4 regions of the Aminivibrio sp. genome follow, and region 4 is predicted to be linked to each of the others. Evidence: riboswitches for the same ligand, from Rfam matches in the RefSeq annotation. Region 4 holds a riboswitch; each other region holds the start of a gene.
What was found. Region 4 has a riboswitch for molybdenum cofactor ahead of JMJ95_RS11180 (molybdopterin-dependent aldehyde oxidoreductase). Riboswitches for the same ligand answer to the same signal wherever they lie in the genome.

Region 1 (4,322 bases), on a different contig from region 4:
AATCGGGTTGCTGGAGAGATGTTTCGGTACAAGGGGAAAAAGAAAACCCGTCACCCCAGAGAATATAACCCTGGAGAGACGGGTTTGTCTTTTCTAAATGGTGGAGCCGGGGGGAATCGAACCCCCGTCCGACAAGGGCCGGCCGTGGAAGCGCTACGGGCGTAGTTCCCGATTTAATGTCGGCTCAAAACTCCCGGGAACAGGATTTTCTCGCCCAAGCCCCCTTATCTTTTTTCCGGGACCGGAGACACTCCCCGAAAAGCATCCGCCATTTTGTGTCGCCTTACGCAGAAACGGCGGCTGCTGCCGCGTAAGACGTGGCTGCATTAAGCAGCCAGTGCGTAGTTATTGTTGTTGACGTTTGTTTTTGTGTCCGCGTTTAACGAGGTTCGGACAACCTCGGCCCGCTCTTCCAGACCCTCCGTCTTGCCGTCGAGACCAATCGGCCCCATTGATGGCAGCTTAATCATCTCTGTTTCTGTGCCGGACCGCCCGTTCCATGTCGCGCTTGGCGTCCCGTTCCGCTATGGAGTCACGCTTGTCGTGGAGCAGTTTCCCTTTGACGAGCGCCAGTTCCACCTTGGCCCGCTTCCCTTCCTTGAGGTACATGGAGAGGGGAACGAGGGTGAGACCTTTTTCCCGGACCTTCGAGAAGAGACGCAGGATTTCGTGCTTCTTCATAAGGAGTTTCCGGTCCCGGAGAGGTTCGTGGTTGTAGTAGCCGCCCTTTTCGTAGGGGGAGATGTGGACCCCCACGAGCCAGAGCTCGCCGTTCCGGATCAGCGCATACCCTTCCTTGAGGTTGACCTTGCCGTCCCGGACGGATTTAATCTCCGTGCCCGTGAGGACGATGCCGCATTCAAAGGTCTCAAGGATGAAGTAGTCATGCCGGGCTTTTCTATTTTGCGCTACTGTCCGGTCCGCCATCTTTATTCTCCGATGAAGATTTTAGCAAATTAGTCAGGATTAGTCAACAAGACATCTCCTGAGAAAAAGAGGCCCCGGCGTGTGCCGGAACCTCTCCTCAATTCCCAAATGGTCGGGGCGAGAGGATTTGAACCTCCGACCTCCTGGTCCCGAACCAGGCGCGCTTACCAGACTGCGCTACGCCCCGAAACACCGCACTTCCGAAGATGGTATTCCGACAACGGCGAAGATTGTAACACCCCCGGCCTACCTCGTCAAACGATCGTCCCTTTTTCTTTCGTCTTCTCCGGGCGCCGCTCCGCCCTTCCGGTTGTTCCATATTATCCTGTTGCCGGGCGTGCCGTCGGCGGCAAGGGGTATTTCCGTCCAGCCCCAGGGAGTGACCAGGAGGAACCGGAAGGCTATGCCCTGGGAGCCGAGGGCCCGGATGTGGGAGATGTACCGGTAGACGTCGCCGATGATGAAGGTGTCGCTGATCATCCAGACCCTGCGGCAGAGCTTCCTGTTGAAGAGGGATGCGTAGTCGATGGCCATGCGGAGGCTGTCCTCGAAATCAGTGGGCCCCACGTTGAGGACGACGGCATCCTCATGGCCTGATGGTTTCTTGAGGTTGGGAAGGAGATCAGCGTAGTCGTCCACCCACTCGAGCTGGGTGAAGAGTTTCTCCCCGTCCGCCTCGAGCACGCTGTCAAAGAGCGCAGAGAGGGGATCGCCGTCGTGTTCGGCAGCTTCGGAGGTGAGCGATTCCTCCATCCACTGTTGCAGCTGGGTCACTATTTTCTGGATGTACCGTGGGTGTTCCGTTCCCGCCATGGCTGAAAGAATCTCCCCTACCGTCCATTTTTCTTCATTTTCTCGTTCGAATGTCATGAAATCCTCCGGAACTTCTATTATGGGGGAAGCATAACATATACCGGTTCCCGCCACAACAAAAAAGGGGGGAAAAAAGGCTGTTTTCAGGCGGAAATTCTCTCGATTTTTCCCCGCCTCATGAGGACGCGTCTGCCGCAGACGCCGTCGAGCCACTGGATGTCGTGGGAGGCAATGAGGGAGATGGTGCCCCATTTCTCCCATGCTTCCCTGATCACCCGGGCCATGAGAAGGGCGTTTTCTTCGTCCACGTGGGCGGTGGGCTCGTCGAGGAGGAGCACTTTCGTCCGCAGGACGAGGCGGGATGCGAGGGCCACTCTCCGCGATTCTCCTCCCGAGAGCCTGAACCATTCTCTTTTGCCGAAGTCCGGGGACAGGCCGACCATTTCGAGGGCTTCGGCAACCCGGTCGGCGAGGCGATCCGTGTCTCCCCGGGCCCGAAGTCCGTAGGCCACGTTCTCGAAGACGGACCGCCGGAGGAGGTAAGGTTCCTGGAGGAGGAGGGTTACTTCCCGGCGGAGTTCCCTTTCCCGTTCTTCCGTTGAGTTTCCCAGGAAGCGGATGGTGCCGGCCGCCGGTTTCAGGAGGAAGGCGAGGGCCTTCAGGAGGGTGCTCTTGCCGCTGCCGTTGTGCCCGGCGAAGGCGGTGGGGCCGTCGGACGGGATGTCCAGCCGGTCGATGCGCAGCACGGGGTCTTCACCGTAGGAACACACGAGGTCTTGGATCTCGTAGAGAGGCAGCGTTCGGGATGTTTGGGCTTGCCTGGTCATGATGCCGTCCTCCTGCGGAGGGCCGCAAGAGACCAGTTGAGGACGAAGGAGAGGACAAGAAGCAGGACGCCGAGAGCGATGCCGGTGGAGAATTCTCCCTTGCCTGTTTCCAGTGTGATGGCGGTGGTGATGGTGCGGGTGTGCCACTTTATGTTGCCGCCGAGCATCATGGAGACGCCCACTTCGGCGGTGACCCTTCCGTAGGCGGTGACGGCGGCGAGGAGGATCTGGTGTCTGCTCTCCCAGAGGGTGGAGAGGGCGAGGCGCTTTCCTCGGGCCCCCAGAGTGAGGAGGGTAAGGCGAAGTCGGTCATCAACGCTTTCCACGGCGGATGCCGTAAGGGCGACCACGATCGGAAGGGCAAGGATGGTTTGGCCGATGGCCATGCCGGGGATGGTGAAGAGAAGCCCGTAGCCGCCGAGGGGCCCCCGGTTGGAAATGAAGGCATAGACGAAGAGTCCCACCACTACGGTGGGGAGGGAAAGGAGGGTGTCCACGGTGATCCGGAGGATTTTGCGCCCCGGGAAGGAGAAGTAGCCGAGGATGAAGCCCGAAGGAACCCCTATGGCCAAGGTAACGGCAATGGACAAACAGGAAAGCTTGAGGGTTGTGCTCACTGCCGTCCATACTTCCTCGTTCATGGTGAAGATGAGGCCGAGCCCCTGGATGAAGCCTTCCGAAAGGTAGTTCACGGAATTCCTCCTTTTCAATAAAAAAATGCCTCTCCCCATACCGCAGGAAAGGCACGCTTTGCGTCCTTCCCTCCTTGCCGTGCGGGAGGCGCTTCCGTTTCCGGGAGCACCCTGTCGGCCATGAATCCGTAGGCTGCCGCCTGTAGGTTTCATGGCTCGGAGGGACCGTCCGCGGGATATTGTACCCTGCCCCTTTCCTGAAGGCAACCGGAAGGAGCGGCCTAAATCCGCAGGCAGCGGGGAGTGTCACCAGTGCTCGCTTGGGCCGCCGGTGCAGATTGTCGTCCTTGACAACTGCACCTGAAACCGACATCCGTGTCGGTTTCTCTCCCCCGGGCGCTGTGCCCGGCGACACTCCTTCTGCCTGAAAAATTTGCGGATTTAGGGCGGTCATAGGGTACAATAACCGGAGAATACGTGCGGAGGTGGATACATGATTCCTTTCAGACTGAGGCGGGAGACCGCCTGCATGGTGATGGTGGACGTTCAGGAGCGGCTTCTTCCCGCCATTTCCGGAGCGGAGGAGATCCGCCGGAATACGGTGAAGCTGGCGACGGCAGCGAGAGTGCTTTCCGTTCCCTTCGTGTACACGGAACAGTACCCCAGGGGGCTCGGCCCCACCGATGGGGAGATCCTGGCGGCCTTGCCTGAGGGCGCCCCCCGCATGGAAAAGACGACGTTTTCCTGCTGCGACGAGGCCGCTTTTGAAGAGCTTCTTCAGGGAACGGGCCGCTCTGTGCCGGTGATATTCGGCATCGAGACCCACATCTGCATCCTTGCTACCGTTCTCGACCTCCTTGAGAAGGGCCGGAAGGTGGTGCTCGCCTCGGATGCCTGCGGGAGCAGGGACCCTCTGAAGGCCGAGCGGGCCCTCTCGGCCATGGTGTCGTCCGGTGCCCTGGCGGTACCCGTGGAGTCGGTGATCTACCACCTGATGGGCAGATCGGGAACGCCTGAGTTCAAGGAGCTTCTCCCCCTCTTCAAGGGATGATGTCCTGAAAAAAACGGAAATTCTGGAAGGAGGCAGCGCGGAACAGTGAACATCGACAGGGAAAAGGCCCTA
Region 2 (4,322 bases), on a different contig from region 4:
TTCAAATACGGCAGATCGGACGCCGTAGGGGCCATCACCCCCGAAGAATACAAAAAGCTCTTCACCCGGGGCTGCGCCGACGGCTGCTGGTACGGCTGCTCCATGGCCTGCGCCAAGACCGTGGACGGCTTCGAGCTCCGCACCGGCCCCGACAGGGGCAAAAAAGTCACCGTGGACGGTCCCGAATACGAAACCGCCGCCAGCCTCGGCCCCAACGTCGGGATCTTCGACCCCCTGTGGACCATCGAAGCCAACTACTACGCCGACCACTACGCCCTGGACACCATCTCGCTGGGCACCGGACTCGCCTTCGTCTGCGAATGCTACGAACTGGGGCTCCTCACCAAAGAACACACGAACGGGCTCGACCTCCGGTTCGGAGCGAAGGACGCCCTCCTTGAACTCATCCACCGCATGATGGACGGCCGGGACGACTTCGCCGCCGCCGTAGGGAAGGGCATCCGGAAAATGAAAGACATCTTCGCCGAACGGTACGGCGCCGACCGGGCAATCATGGAGAAAATCGGCATGGAAGGACAGGGGCTCGAAGTCTCCCAGTACCGGTGCCAGGAATCCGTCGCCCAGTGGGGAGGGTACTTCCTCACCCTCAAGGGCCCCCAGCACGACGAAGCGTGGGTCATCTTCATGGACATGGTGAACAACCAGATCCCCACCTTTGAAGACAAGGCCGAGGCCCTGTTCTACTTTCCCAACTTCCGCCTCTGGTTCTCCCTGGTCGGAGTCTGCAAGCTGCCGTGGAACGACGTGGAGCCGGAAGACAACCGCATCCGGTACAAAGGCATCGAAGCGGCCAAAGTGCCCGAACACGTCCAGAACTACCTTGACATCTACGAAGCCGTCACGGGGAAACCGCTGAGCAGGGAGGACATGATTCTCCAGTCCGAGCGGGTCTACAACTACGAGCGGATCTTCAACTACCGCATGGGCAAGGGAACCCGGAAAGAACACACCATCCCCGACCGTGCCCTGGGCCCCGTCTTCCCGGACGAATGGAACGTGCGGAAAGACTACTACGACAAGAAGCTCGAAGAGGCCGGCATCTCCGGAGACGGACTGACGGCGGAGGAAAAGATCTCCCGGCTGCAGGAATACCGTCGGGGCGAATGGGAGAAGCTGGTGGACGCGGTGTATGCCCGGAGGGGCTGGGACAGGAACGGCGTCCCGACCAGGGAGACGGTGGAGCGCCTGGGGCTGGACAGCCCCGAAGTGCTTGAAGTCCTCGACCCCTACTGGAGGTCCGCGGAAAAGGCATGATCAGGGTCAACGGCGAGCAGTTCCCCTGGAGGGAAGGCATGACCATCCGGGACCTGCTGGATGAGCGGAACTTTACTTTCCCCATGATTGCCGTGTGGGTGAACGGGACTCCCCACAAGAGGGAGGAGTTTGCCTCCGTCCGTATACCCGACGGCGCGGAAGTACAGGCAATCCACATGATCAGCGGGGGCTGACCGGGACTTCCGTTCCGGGACACAGGATCGTCCTCCTCCGAGTTTTGGAAAGAAATCCCCGCTCTTTTCGTGAAGAGCGGGGCTATTCTTCAGGTATTTTGACAAACGGGGTTATCCTGTATAATACTTTCTATATTTTCTTCCGAGCCTTTTCTCCTTCGGCGGGGCCATGGAGGAAGGCCGGCAGGGTACCGCGGGAAACGGCGGCGCCTCCTTTGGGAAAGGAAGACGGTTCCATGTCCTGTGTGAAGGAGGTTGGAAGGTGTATTCGCTCCCAGTGCTGATTGCGGAACCTGATCCCATGCTTCGCACCCTGTACCGGAATGTGGTTCTTGAAGGACAGGGATATTCCTTTGCCGGTTTCGCAGAAAAGGGGGAGGAGATCGCTCCGCTTCTTTCCAAAACGACGGTAAATCTCGTGCTTCTCGATATCGCCCTTCCCGGGTTCAACGGGCTGGAGGGGTTCCGGCGCATGCGGGCGGAATTCCCGAGGGTGGATTTCATCATCCTTTCGTCGGAAAAATCACCCGATACCGTCCGGGGTGCCATCTGTTCGGGAGCCTTCGACTACCTGATCAAGCCTTTCGAATGGGAGCGCCTCACCAGGGCCCTGGCGGCCTACAGCGAGTATTACCACGGCCTGGTGGGAAGGGATATGCCATGGCGGCAGGAGGACCTCGACCGCCTTCTCGGTTTCAGGAAGCGGCTTTCCGGAGCTCCGGAGGGCGCTCCCAAGGGATTCCAGGAGACCCTGCTCATCCGGCTGGGGAAACTGCTCCAGGAATCGAGAAAACCTCTTTCGGCGGCGGATGCAGGCCGGATGCTCGGCATTTCCCGCTCCAGCGCCCGCAGGTACCTGGAACTTCTCGTCCGGCGGGAGGAGGTAGCAGTGGATTTCGAACTGACCACGGTGGGGCGACCCCAGAAGTTGTATTTTGCCACGGGGCCCGTTGTCAAAAGGAAGCAAAACCACGCAAAATTATCGAATAATTGAACGATACCTTTCGTGTCTTTATACTGGAACTCTGTCGGCATTCCGAGGTATTTTTCCGCCGTTCACAGGACGGCTCCGCCGGCTGAAAATTCAGGAGAAACAATCCAGCAAGGAGGACGGCCCATGCAGCGATTTGGAAAGCTCGTGTCACTTCTGATTCTGCCGCTCATCGTCGGCATCGTCTACAGCTCCCTGAAGTCGTATATTTACAACGAAACCCCCATCTGGACTTTTGAAGTGTCCCTTTTCCTTTACGGCTCCTTTTTCATGCTCGGCTCCGCCTACTGCCACCTCGAAAAGAAGCATGTGGCGGTGGACGTGCTCAGTCATTACCTCCCCCCGAAGTGGAAGCGGATTCTCGGCATTTTCGCCGAGGCGGTGGTGCTCTTCGTCGCCCTGGTGCTCATCTGGGTGAGCGTTCCCGGAGCCTGGCGCTCCACCCTCATGCGGGAACGGTCAACCCACCAGACGCCCTTCAATCCTGAGGTATGGTGGTACCGCTGGATCATTCCCATTTCCTGCGCCCTCATTTCCTGGCAGGCATTCAAGGACATGCTTGCCCTCATTCTTGCCCGCCCGGAAAAGACCGGCGGCAAAGCAAGCTGACGGAGGAGATTCGCCATGGCCCGTGAACTGTACCCTCTTCTGATGTTCGCCGCCCTTTTCGTGCTCCTTGCGGGAGGGGTACCCATAGCGTTCTCCCTCGCCGCCGTCTCCATAGGATTCTCCTACGTCCTCTGGGGCCCCGGAGCGCTCAACATCGTCGTCTCAGCGGCGTGGGGCTCCATGAACAATTTCGTGATCATCGCCGTTCCCCTCTTCATCTACATGGCCTATATCCTCCAGAAGACCAACGTGGTGGAGGACCTCTATTCCGCCTTCTTCAAATGGTCCGGCGGACTCCGGGGCGGCCTCGCCGTGGCCACCGTGATCGTAGGCGCGGTCCTCGGGGCTGTTTCAGGCGTGGTGGCGGCAGGGGTCATCGGCCTCGGTCTGATCGGCCTGCCCCAGATGCTGAAACACGGATACAACAAGCGCATGGCCCTGGGATGCGTCATGGGCGCAGGAACCCTGGGACAGCTCATTCCGCCGAGCACGAACATGGTGCTCTACGGCTGCGTCACCGGCGTCTCCATCGGCGGCCTTTTCGCGGGCGGACTTTCCGCCGGCATCTTCCTCGCCATTCTGTACATCGGGTATGTCCTTATCCGGGGCCTTATCGACCCGGATTTCTGCCCTTCCCTGCCCCCCGACGAGCGGGCTACGTGGAAGGAAAAGCTGGTCTCCATGAAGAGCGTTTTCTTCCCCGGTATGCTGATTTTCGTGGTCCTCGGGTCCATCCTTATGGGCATGGCCACCCCCACGGAGGCGGCAGCCTTCGGAGCGGCGGGAGCGCTGCTGATCGGCATGCTGAAGAGGCGCCTTACCTGGGAGATTGTGTATACCTCCTGTTTTGAGACTCTCGGCGTGTCCGCCATGGTCGGGTGGACCATGATCGGTGCGGGAGCTTTCGGTTCCGTTTTCTCGGGGCTCGGCGGAAATACCCTCATCACCAACATTGCCATGAACATGCCCGGCGGCCCGAACATGGTCTTCCTCGTGTCCGCGGTGTTCATCTTCATCCTCGGAATGTTCCTCGAACCGGGGGCCATCATCTTCCTCGCCGTTCCCATCATCGCCCCCATCCTGTCCAGGCTGGGCTTCGATCCCCTGTGGGTGGGGCTGGCGTTCAACGTGCTGCTCCAGAGCGCCTACCTGTCGCCCCCCTTCGGCTTCAGCCTGTTCTACCTGAAGGGATGCACTCCTCCCGACGTGGATATCGTCGAAATCTACAAGGCGAGCGTTCCCTTCCTTCTGCT
Region 3 (4,322 bases), on a different contig from region 4:
TTGTACAGCTCTCCGTGGACCTTTTCCGCTTCGTCGGCGAAGGTGAAGGCGCGGACGGCGTTCTTCTGCCCCTCTTCCTCGGCGTCCCTGATGAAGCCGGGGTACATCTCGGTGAATTCGTAGGTCTCACCGTCAAGGGCGGCCTGGAGGTTTTCCGCCGTGGATTTCACGCCGCCCATGGTCTTGAAGTGAGCGACGGCATGAAGGGTTTCCGTCTCGGCGACGGTTCTGAAAAGTTTGGCTATCGCTGGGGGAGCCTTCTTTCTCAGCCTGCTGGTCGAAGGCTTCAGAGAGACCTTTCATGGCCTTTCCCATTTTTCCGTTCCTCCCACAGTAGATGAGGCAGTGAAAAAAGGCGGCCCCCCCTGTGAGGCCGCCCCGTGTGCCGGATGTGTGCGGTGTTTCTGCTAGGAAAGAGCCACCGCGGCCTCCGGGGTGATCACCCGGAAGGTGAAGGATTCCGTGAAGAAAAGGCGGACCTTGTCGCCGTTCCGCTCATCGAAGCCGAGGGAGAGGTCCTGGCCGAGGACGAGTTCGAAATCCCCGCCCCGGAGGGAGACCACGTAGGAATCGTCCTGGGAGGAAAGGATAATCTTGTCCACCAGGCTCCCCAGGTGCTTGGATATGGGGTAGCAGGAAGCGGTCCCGTAGATGGCCTTCCAGAGTTTCGGAGACGCCACGAGGGCGTAGGGGCCCTCTACGGCGTCTCCAATGAGCTTGAAGATGGCTGTGGATACGGCATTCACGATCTTTTCCGCGTCATCGCCGCCGAGCTTCACCGACCGTCCCTTTGCGGCGGCGGCAAGTCCTTCGATGCCCGCTTCGGCAAGGCCCTTGTAAACTGCCTTTTCCTCGAACAGGGCGATCTCCTTCGCCGCCTTCTCGAGGCCGGAGAGGTCCGGATCCTTCGCGCCGCGGCTGATATTGTCCAGCTCCCAGATGTCCATCTCAAAGGTGTGCCTGGTTTCAACCAGTGGAAGCACCCTGTTCATGCCGTACTGGACGCCGTCCTTGGGCTGCTTCTGGGCGACGTCGAGCCTGCCGGTGGGATGAGCGCTGTATGACCAGCCCTTCGGACCTTCCACGTCCACGAACTTCCGGGCGGAAAGATTCGCCGCGAGGACCTTTTTCGCCCGGTCGTCAAGCTCCGCCCAGGCCTCGGGGGTGATGAGAGAGGCTGCTCTTCTCAGAATATCCATTGTATTGACCTCCTTGTTATCGGGTATCTCCGGTACTATTTCAGGCTGCCTATGCCCAGCCCGCCGGGTGTGCCGTCCGCTCCGCCACCGGTTTCGACATCGAGCAGGGAAGCCGTGGTGAAGAGGTATGTTTTGAGTTCCTTATCCCATCCCTCCATGTTCCGGCGGAGCCACTCGATAAGCATGACGGCGTGCTCGATTTCTTCATTTCTGTTGTGGGCCAGGAGCTCCTTCAGTTCGGTGTTTGGCGTCGCGGCCACTCTCTGGTTGTAGTAATTGATGGCTTCCACTTCTTCCATAAGGCTCTTGAGCGCCCTTGCTTCGTCGGCTGTCTTCTGGTCGAGAATATCGGCAGGTTCCGTGAACTGCATGGTATCTCTCCTTTCATTCTTTTCGCCGGGGGCTCGCTGCTTCACTCCAGCCTCACCGGTATGATTTTTTCCTATTATACCCCGTGGAGAAAAAAATGAAGGGGTATTTCGGGGCAGAAATTGTTATATTGTAATCGATTTAATACGCCAGACGATAGTATAACAAAAACGGAACACGTCAACATGAGTCAGGTGACCTAAGGAAACCCTGAAAAGGAGAGCACCGTCATCACATCGCCCTACAGGGACATGATCACCGGGGAGCTTATCGTGAGCGTAACGGCCCCGGTGATCGCTCCTTCCGGAAAGCTCCGCGGCGTCTTCGGCATTGACGTGAGCACGGCTCACGTGAGGGAAAAAGGTTCTTTCCCGAAAGGTTTTCGGCGCAGGGGACGGCTTCCTCGTGGACAGGAAGGGCTTTTTCCCGGCAGCTCCCATCCCGGGAAGGGAGCTTTCGGAGAAGCATCGTCATTCCCCCGGCGGCGGTGCCCCCCTCCACAGCAACCAAGGCGCTGTTTCACAGGGAGCCCGGCATGCAGTCATTCCTTTCTGTGGCGAGAGAGCCATGCTCTTCCATTGGCCGGCAGGGGAGCGCTCCTCATTCGGGATAATACTGTCCGCGATGGTGTTCAGCCGCTTCACCCAGTACATCCCCACCCTTACCGAAGAGGCTCCGGCCATACAGGACACAATCTCGCCGATGTAACCGGGAGCCCCCGGAGAGGCAGAAAGATCTGGAGAAACACCTCGAGCGTCATGGAGATCGTTTCGGGCACGGGAGCGGAGCTCATCGGGGGAGCGGAACGGCTTGCCGCGGCCGGGCGCATCTGCATGACCCGCCATGAAAAATGGGACGGCAACGGATACTCCCTCGACCTTGCGGGGGACGAAAATCCCCTGGGAGGGGCAGGTGGCGGTCCTGTCGGACGGGTACGATGCCTGCGGTCCCGGAGGGTCTGCAAGGATTCGCTGCCCCACGAGGAAGCGGTCCGTATCATCCTGTCCGGCGACGGCCGGACGGAACCCCGCCGTTTCAGCCCGGAAGTTTTCGGATTTTTCAGGAACAGCCAGGGGAAAATGAACAGAAATTTCGAAAATCCGCCGGGTGAGGTAACAAAACAGGCCCTTCCGTGGTATCATAAAATCAAAAGAATAGACTTATCTCCGAGCCCGTCTTCCTACAGGAATTTCCCACGGCGGCGGGCCGTCAGGGTCCGTCCGGAAACAGGCGGGCCTCCCGTGTTCGGCAAGGAGATTCAACGGACTCCCCGGAGCCGTTCCCTGCCGTGTACGGGCGGGGAACGGCTTTTTTGATTCCGGCGTTTCGCGTTTCTGCACACAACATAAACATACGAGGAGGAAAGAAAAGTGAAAATGAGAAAACTGCGGTCGGTTCTGTTTGTTTGTCTGTTCGTTTTAGTCCTGGGAGGAGTTGCCTCCGGCGCCGAGGTTCTCCGGATGGCCACCACCACCAGCACGGACAACACGGGGCTTCTCGATTATCTGGCCCCCCTGCTGCTTCGGGAGAAGAACATCGAGCTCCAGTGGGTTTCCGTGGGCACGGGCAAGGCCCTCGAGTACGGCAGGAACGGTGACGTGGACGTTCTTCTGGTCCATGCCCCCGAGCTGGAGAAGAAGTTCGTCGCCGACGGGTGGGGCGTCAACCGCCGCCAGGTGATGTACAACGACTTCATCGTGGTGGGGCCTGCTTCCGATCCCGCGGGGGTCAAGGGAATGGCCGCCGCCGACGCCCTGAGGAAAATCGCCGCCTCCGCAGCGCCCTTCGCCAGCCGGGCCGACAAGTCGGGAACCCACGTGGCGGAACTTACCCTCTGGAAAAACGCGGGGATCCCGGAACCCGACAAGGAGAAATGGTACATCCAGACAGGCCAGGGAATGCTTGAAACCCTCATGATCGCCGATGAGCGAAAGAGCTACTGCCTCACCGACAGGGGGACCTTCATCAAGTACGAGGATTCCCGGAAGGAACAGGGGGGACTGGTGATCATCGTCGAGGGTGACGAATCTCTGAAAAACCAGTACAGCGTCATCGCCGTCAACCCTGCCAAGTGGGAGAACATTCGGTACGACCTTGCCGTGACCTTCATTGACTGGATGGTGTCCCCGTCAACCCAGAAGGCCATTGCCGACTTCCAGCTACTCGGAAAGCAGCTCTTCTTCCCGAACGCCGTAAGGTAAAAAACAGGGGAGCGACGGAATTCCCGGCGCTCCCCTCTCTTCAGACTCCAGCTTTCTATGCTTTTTCCTCGATGGCCACTTTCTTCATCTTCTCGGCCTGGACCTTTTCAGCGACTTCCACGGTAAGCACCCCGTTTTTGAACGTCGCTTTCGCCGATTCAGGGTCTACTTCCATGGGGAACTGAATGGACCGGGAGACCTTTCCGTAATACCGCTCCGACCGGAGAATGTCGTTCTCTTCCACCGTTTTCTCGTCCGACTTCTCCGCCTGCAGGGTCAGCCTGTCCTCGAAAACGTTCAGTTCAACCTTCGACGGGTCGATGCCGGGAAGTTCGAACTCGGCGAAAACCTTTCCATCCTTCCGGTAAAAGTCCCCCCTCGGAATCGCAGGAACCCTTTCCGTCTCCGGGGCATACCCCATATCGGAAGAAAACTCGCCGAAAGCCCGGAGCATGTCCCGCATCATCTTGTCCACTGAAGCGAAAGGTGTGATGGGCTGAGTAATGTCATTGGGCCGCATGGCCAGAAATCTCCGTGCCATTGTCTCCACCTC
Region 4 (4,322 bases):
GGGGCCGCAACGCCTCGTGGGCCGTGCCGATGGCGCCGATGTCGGCTCCCTGGCCGTGGTCTTCCCAGGCGGAGCAGACGGTGATGGTCCCGTCGGGGTTCATGTCCACCCGGGCTTCGGAACCGTCGGGGCCGTCGAGCCCGCAGCCGTACACGCCCACCGAGAGGCCGACGCCTTTCTTGTAGCGGGCCGTGGAGCCTTCGGCGGCTCTCTTCTTCGCGAGTTCGTACTTCGGCCGGAGCGCCTCGAGCATCTTCGGCAGGGAATAGGATTCGGGGGCCTGTCCCGTGGGGGTGGTGCTTCCCGGCCGGTAGGCGTTCTTCAGGCGGATCTCCAGCGGATCCATGCCGAGCTTCTCAGCCAGCTCGTCCATAAGGACTTCGGAGGAGAAAAGGGACTGGGGGGAACCGTAGGCCCGGAAGGCCGATCCCCAGACATGGTTGGTACACACCGTCCGGCCTTCGCCCCTGATGTTGGGAATGTCGTATCCCGCACCCATGAACTGGGTGCCCCGCAGGGTCAGCAGATCGCCGAACTCGGAATAGGGACCGTGGTCCACGGAATAGTCGGTCTCCATGGCGAGGAGTTTTCCTTCCCTGTCGGCGGCGAACTTCATGTTGACGAAGAAGGGGGAGCGCTTTCCCGTGTACTGCTGCTGCTGCTTCCAGGTGTAGTTCAGAGCGACGGGGTGACCCGTGGCCAGTGCGGCGGCGCCCACGAGGGCTTCCATGGTGGGGCTGAACTTGTAGCCGAAGGTGCCTCCCGCCGGATTGGTCACGAGGACCAGCTTCTCAGGCTCAACGCCGAGGCCTGGGGCGATCATGGCCAGGTGGAGATGGACGCCGATGGACTTGGAATGGATCACCAGGCGCCCCTCGTTGTCCAGGTAGGCGAATCCCACGTCAGGCTCGATGGGCATGTGGGGCTGCCTTCCCACGTAGAAGTCGTCCTCCACGGTGACCACGTCGGAGCGGGCGAAGATGGGGGCCGTTTCTTCCCCTTTCTTTATCTTCTGGGTGAAATACACGTTTGGCGTGCCGGGATGGATTTCGATGGCGTCTTCCGCCATGGCGGCGGGAGCGCTCATGTAGGCCGGAAGGACCTCCAGATCGAGTTTCACCTTCTCGGCAGCGGCGGCGGCGTTCTTGTAGTTGTCGGCGCAGACGATGGCTACGGCGTCGCCGTACTGGAAAATCTTCTCGTCGCATAGGATGGGACGGTCCCATCCGTCGCCCTTGTTCGTGGGGAAGGTGATGAGGCCGGTAATCCTGTTTTTCCCCCTGATGTCCTTGTGGGTGACGATCTTGTAGACGCCGGGCATCTTCTCCGCCTCGGATGTGTCGATACCCTTTATGTTGGCGTGGGAAACCTTCGCCTGGACGAGGGCCGCGTGGAGGGTTTTCTTCGGCATCTTGAGGATCAGGTCCGCGCCGTAGTCCAGGGTCCCGGTAACCTTGGCGACGGCGGTGGGACGGGGGTACTTGCTGCCCCAGATCCGCCCGTCCTCCGGAAGGACGAAATCGAGCTCCTTCTCGTCCATCTCTCCCCGGAGCACCTTAGCGGCATCCATGACGGCGTCGACGATGGGCTTGTACCCGGTGCACCGGCAGGCGTTCCTGTTGGCCTGGAACCAGTCCCGGACTTCTTCCCGGTTCGGGTTGGGGTTTGTGTCGAGAAGGGCCTTGGCGGAGACGATGAATCCCGGAGTGCAGAAGCCGCACTGGGCGGCGCCGTGCCTGATCCAGGCCTTCTGGATGGGGTGGAGCTTCCCGGGGGCGCCGATGCCCTCGATGGTGGTGATGTCGGCTCTTTCAGGAAGCCTGGACATTTTGTACACGCAGGAACGGGTATACTTGCCGTCGATGATCACGCCGCAGGAGCCGCAATGCCCCTGGCCGCATCCGATCTTGGTCCCGGTCAGCCCGAGCTGTTCCCTGAGCACTGAGGCAAGGGTGCTGTCATCCTCCACTATGATGTTCCGTTCAACACCGTTGACAAAAAAGACTTTCTGAATCATCCTGTTCCCAGCTCCTTCCGTTCATCGGCAGGGGGCAGGGCGGCAGAGTTCCGGACCTGTGCGCGGCCATGCGACGGGGACCGAAACCGCCGCCCCTTTCCTATTCACAATACCCTTCGCGCAGGGATCTCCGCATGATTTCCGCTGTACCAATCCCTCCCTTCATCGTGTGCTGAAAAAAAAGCCGTCCTCCAGACATGAGGACGGCTTCGCCGTTTGCAAGAAAGCGTCCTCCTTGCCAAAGGGGAGGCGCGCCTGTTTCCGGGCGCACCCTAACGGTCGCTGTCCGTGGGGTTTATCCTTTAGGGCAGGCGACTCGGAGGAAAAGATCGATATTCTCAGAAAGAAATTTCAAAAAAACACTAACTAGTCTGACCCATTTTATACCAGGAAGAGTCTCCGGACAAGCCTATTCCCAGTTGGTTATGTCCTTCCCCGGGCCGTCCCCTCCCTCTTCACCGTCGGCACCCAGGGAGAACAGGTCGTATTCTCCGTGGTCGCCGGGACACCGGTAGACGAAGGGGCTTCCCCAGGGGTCCACCGGGAGCTTCCGCAGGTAGCCTCCCTCCCGGTACTTCCTCGGCTCGGGAGGAATGGAGGGTTTCGTCACCAGGGCTTCCAGCCCCTGGGCCGTGGAGGGATACAAACTGCTGTCGAGCCGGTACATCTCCAGGGCCTGCTCGATCTCCCGGATCTGCACAGCCGCCGCGGTTCTCTTGGCATCCTCGCCCCGGCCAACCACCCTGGGCACCACGAGGGCCGCCAGCAGGCCGAGGATAACCACTACCACGAGCACTTCCACCAGCGTAAAGCCTATCCGTTTCCGCTGCCTTTTCCTCATTGCGCAACCTCCGTTTCAGTTCTGCCCGCCCGTCACCCCGCGAGACTGGACAGGTCAAATATGGGTAAGAGGACGGCGATGACGACGAAGCCCACCGCCAGTCCGAGGAACAGCACCAGGAGGGGTTCGGCGAGGGTGGCGGCCTTTTCCATGCCGTCCCGGGCCTCTTCCCAGTTCATCTCCGCCACCTGGCCGATGGCGCCGGGCAGGTCGCCGCCCTGTTCGCCGATCCTGATGATGTACACCGTCTCCTCGGGGAAGGTGCCAAGCCGCTCCAGGGCCCGGTCGAACCGGAACCCCTCCTTCACGAGCCGGGCGGCCTCCACCCACCGCTCCGGCCGTGAGTCCATGGAGGAAGCCATGCTGAGGGCCTGCACCAGGGGGATCCCGGCGGAGAGCAGGGTCTTCAGGTGGGACATCACCAGGGAAAGGGCGATGTTCTCCCGGATGCGCCGGAAAAAGGGAAGGTTGACGGACCATTTTCTCTTCCTCGCCAGGAAAAAAAACCCGAGCAGAACAAGGACCAGCACCGGCCACCACTCCCGGAGAAACGCCGCCGTACCCAGGAGAATCCTCGTGGGGAGGGGCAGGGCCCGGCCCATGTCGGCGAACAGTTCGGCGAGCCGGGGCACCACGTAGGTGAGCAGGAAGAGAACCACGGCGAAGCCGATGACCGTCATGGCCAGCGGATAGGTGAGGGCGGACCGGATCTTCCGCCATTGCCTCTCCTGCATAGAATACAGCGCCGCGGCCTGCTCCAGGACACCGGGAAGGGCCGACGTCCTTTCGCCCGATTCCACGATCCTCAGGAGGTCTTCCCGGAAGAGCCCCGTCTCCTCCATGACGGCGGAGAGACGCTTTCCTCCCTGCACGCCTTCGTGGAGATGAAGACAGGCATCGGCCACCCGCCGGTCCGACGAGTGGCGGCCCAGGAACTTCAAGGCTTCCGCGAGGGGAACCCCCCGCTTCAGGTAGGAGGAAAGTCCCCGGCAGAACAGGGCATGGTAGGAGAGGCCGAACCCCCTTCTCCGCCCGGTTTTCCGCCCCGTTGCCTCGGCGATGTCCACCGCCGTGAGTCCCTGGGCGGCGAGCAGTTCCCCCGCCCTGAGGGAGGACGGGGCATCCACCGTTCCTTTCCTCACCGTTCCGGTTTCATCGTAGGCCGTGTAGCGAAAGGCCGGCACGGTTTACCCCTCTTCCCCGGAGGGACTGAATTCCCCGGCGGAGACCACCCGGAGCAGCTCCTCGGGGGAGGTCCGCCCTTGCCGCAGGGCATCGAGTCCCAGCTCCCAGAGGGTCCGGAACCCCTTCATCCGGGCGGCGGCCCGTATTTTCTGTGTGGGAAAGCCTGCCGACACCATTTCCCGGAGTTCGTCATCGAGAATGAACTGTTCGTACAGCCCCACCCGCCCCCGGTACCCCGTGCCCATGCAGTGGTCGCATCCTCTGCCCCGGAAGACCTCC

Region 1: it holds a riboswitch for molybdenum cofactor, as region 4 does, so the genes downstream of both, JMJ95_RS11690 (ABC transporter permease) here and JMJ95_RS11180 (molybdopterin-dependent aldehyde oxidoreductase) in region 4, are expected to answer to the same signal.
Region 2: it holds a riboswitch for molybdenum cofactor, as region 4 does, so the genes downstream of both, JMJ95_RS12900 (response regulator) here and JMJ95_RS11180 (molybdopterin-dependent aldehyde oxidoreductase) in region 4, are expected to answer to the same signal.
Region 3: it holds a riboswitch for molybdenum cofactor, as region 4 does, so the genes downstream of both, JMJ95_RS10375 (substrate-binding domain-containing protein) here and JMJ95_RS11180 (molybdopterin-dependent aldehyde oxidoreductase) in region 4, are expected to answer to the same signal.

What each region holds. Positions count from the first base shown of each region.
Region 1 is NZ_JAESIH010000068.1:966-5,287, forward strand. It holds RNA gene ssrA (transfer-messenger RNA) at 99-450, opposite strand; gene smpB (SsrA-binding protein SmpB) at 463-927, opposite strand; tRNA gene JMJ95_RS11675 (tRNA-Pro) at 1,037-1,114, opposite strand; gene JMJ95_RS11680 (hypothetical protein) at 1,174-1,797, opposite strand; gene JMJ95_RS11685 (energy-coupling factor ABC transporter ATP-binding protein) at 1,884-2,567, opposite strand; gene JMJ95_RS11690 (ABC transporter permease) at 2,564-3,259, opposite strand; molybdenum cofactor riboswitch at 3,315-3,433, opposite strand; gene JMJ95_RS11695 (isochorismatase family protein) at 3,693-4,250, shown strand; gene JMJ95_RS11700 (malic enzyme-like NAD(P)-binding protein) at 4,296-4,322, shown strand, end outside.
Region 2 is NZ_JAESIH010000076.1:11,433-15,754, reverse strand. It holds partial or broken gene JMJ95_RS12910 (aldehyde ferredoxin oxidoreductase C-terminal domain-containing protein) at 1-1,275, shown strand, start outside; gene thiS (sulfur carrier protein ThiS) at 1,272-1,469, shown strand; molybdenum cofactor riboswitch at 1,598-1,712, shown strand; gene JMJ95_RS12900 (response regulator) at 1,732-2,463, shown strand; gene JMJ95_RS12895 (TRAP transporter small permease subunit) at 2,587-3,069, shown strand; gene JMJ95_RS12890 (TRAP transporter large permease subunit) at 3,085-4,322, shown strand, end outside.
Region 3 is NZ_JAESIH010000061.1:24,710-29,031, reverse strand. It holds gene JMJ95_RS10390 (rubrerythrin family protein) at 1-245, opposite strand, end outside; gene JMJ95_RS10385 (family 1 encapsulin nanocompartment shell protein) at 408-1,199, opposite strand; gene JMJ95_RS10380 (encapsulin-associated ferritin-like protein) at 1,235-1,570, opposite strand; molybdenum cofactor riboswitch at 2,721-2,840, shown strand; gene JMJ95_RS10375 (substrate-binding domain-containing protein) at 2,945-3,769, shown strand; gene JMJ95_RS10370 (Hsp20/alpha crystallin family protein) at 3,825-4,310, opposite strand.
Region 4 is NZ_JAESIH010000064.1:44,164-48,485, forward strand. It holds gene JMJ95_RS11180 (molybdopterin-dependent aldehyde oxidoreductase) at 1-2,017, opposite strand, end outside; molybdenum cofactor riboswitch at 2,233-2,351, opposite strand; gene gspG (type II secretion system major pseudopilin GspG) at 2,427-2,858, opposite strand; gene JMJ95_RS11190 (type II secretion system F family protein) at 2,891-4,042, opposite strand; gene JMJ95_RS11195 (ATPase, T2SS/T4P/T4SS family) at 4,046-4,322, opposite strand, start outside.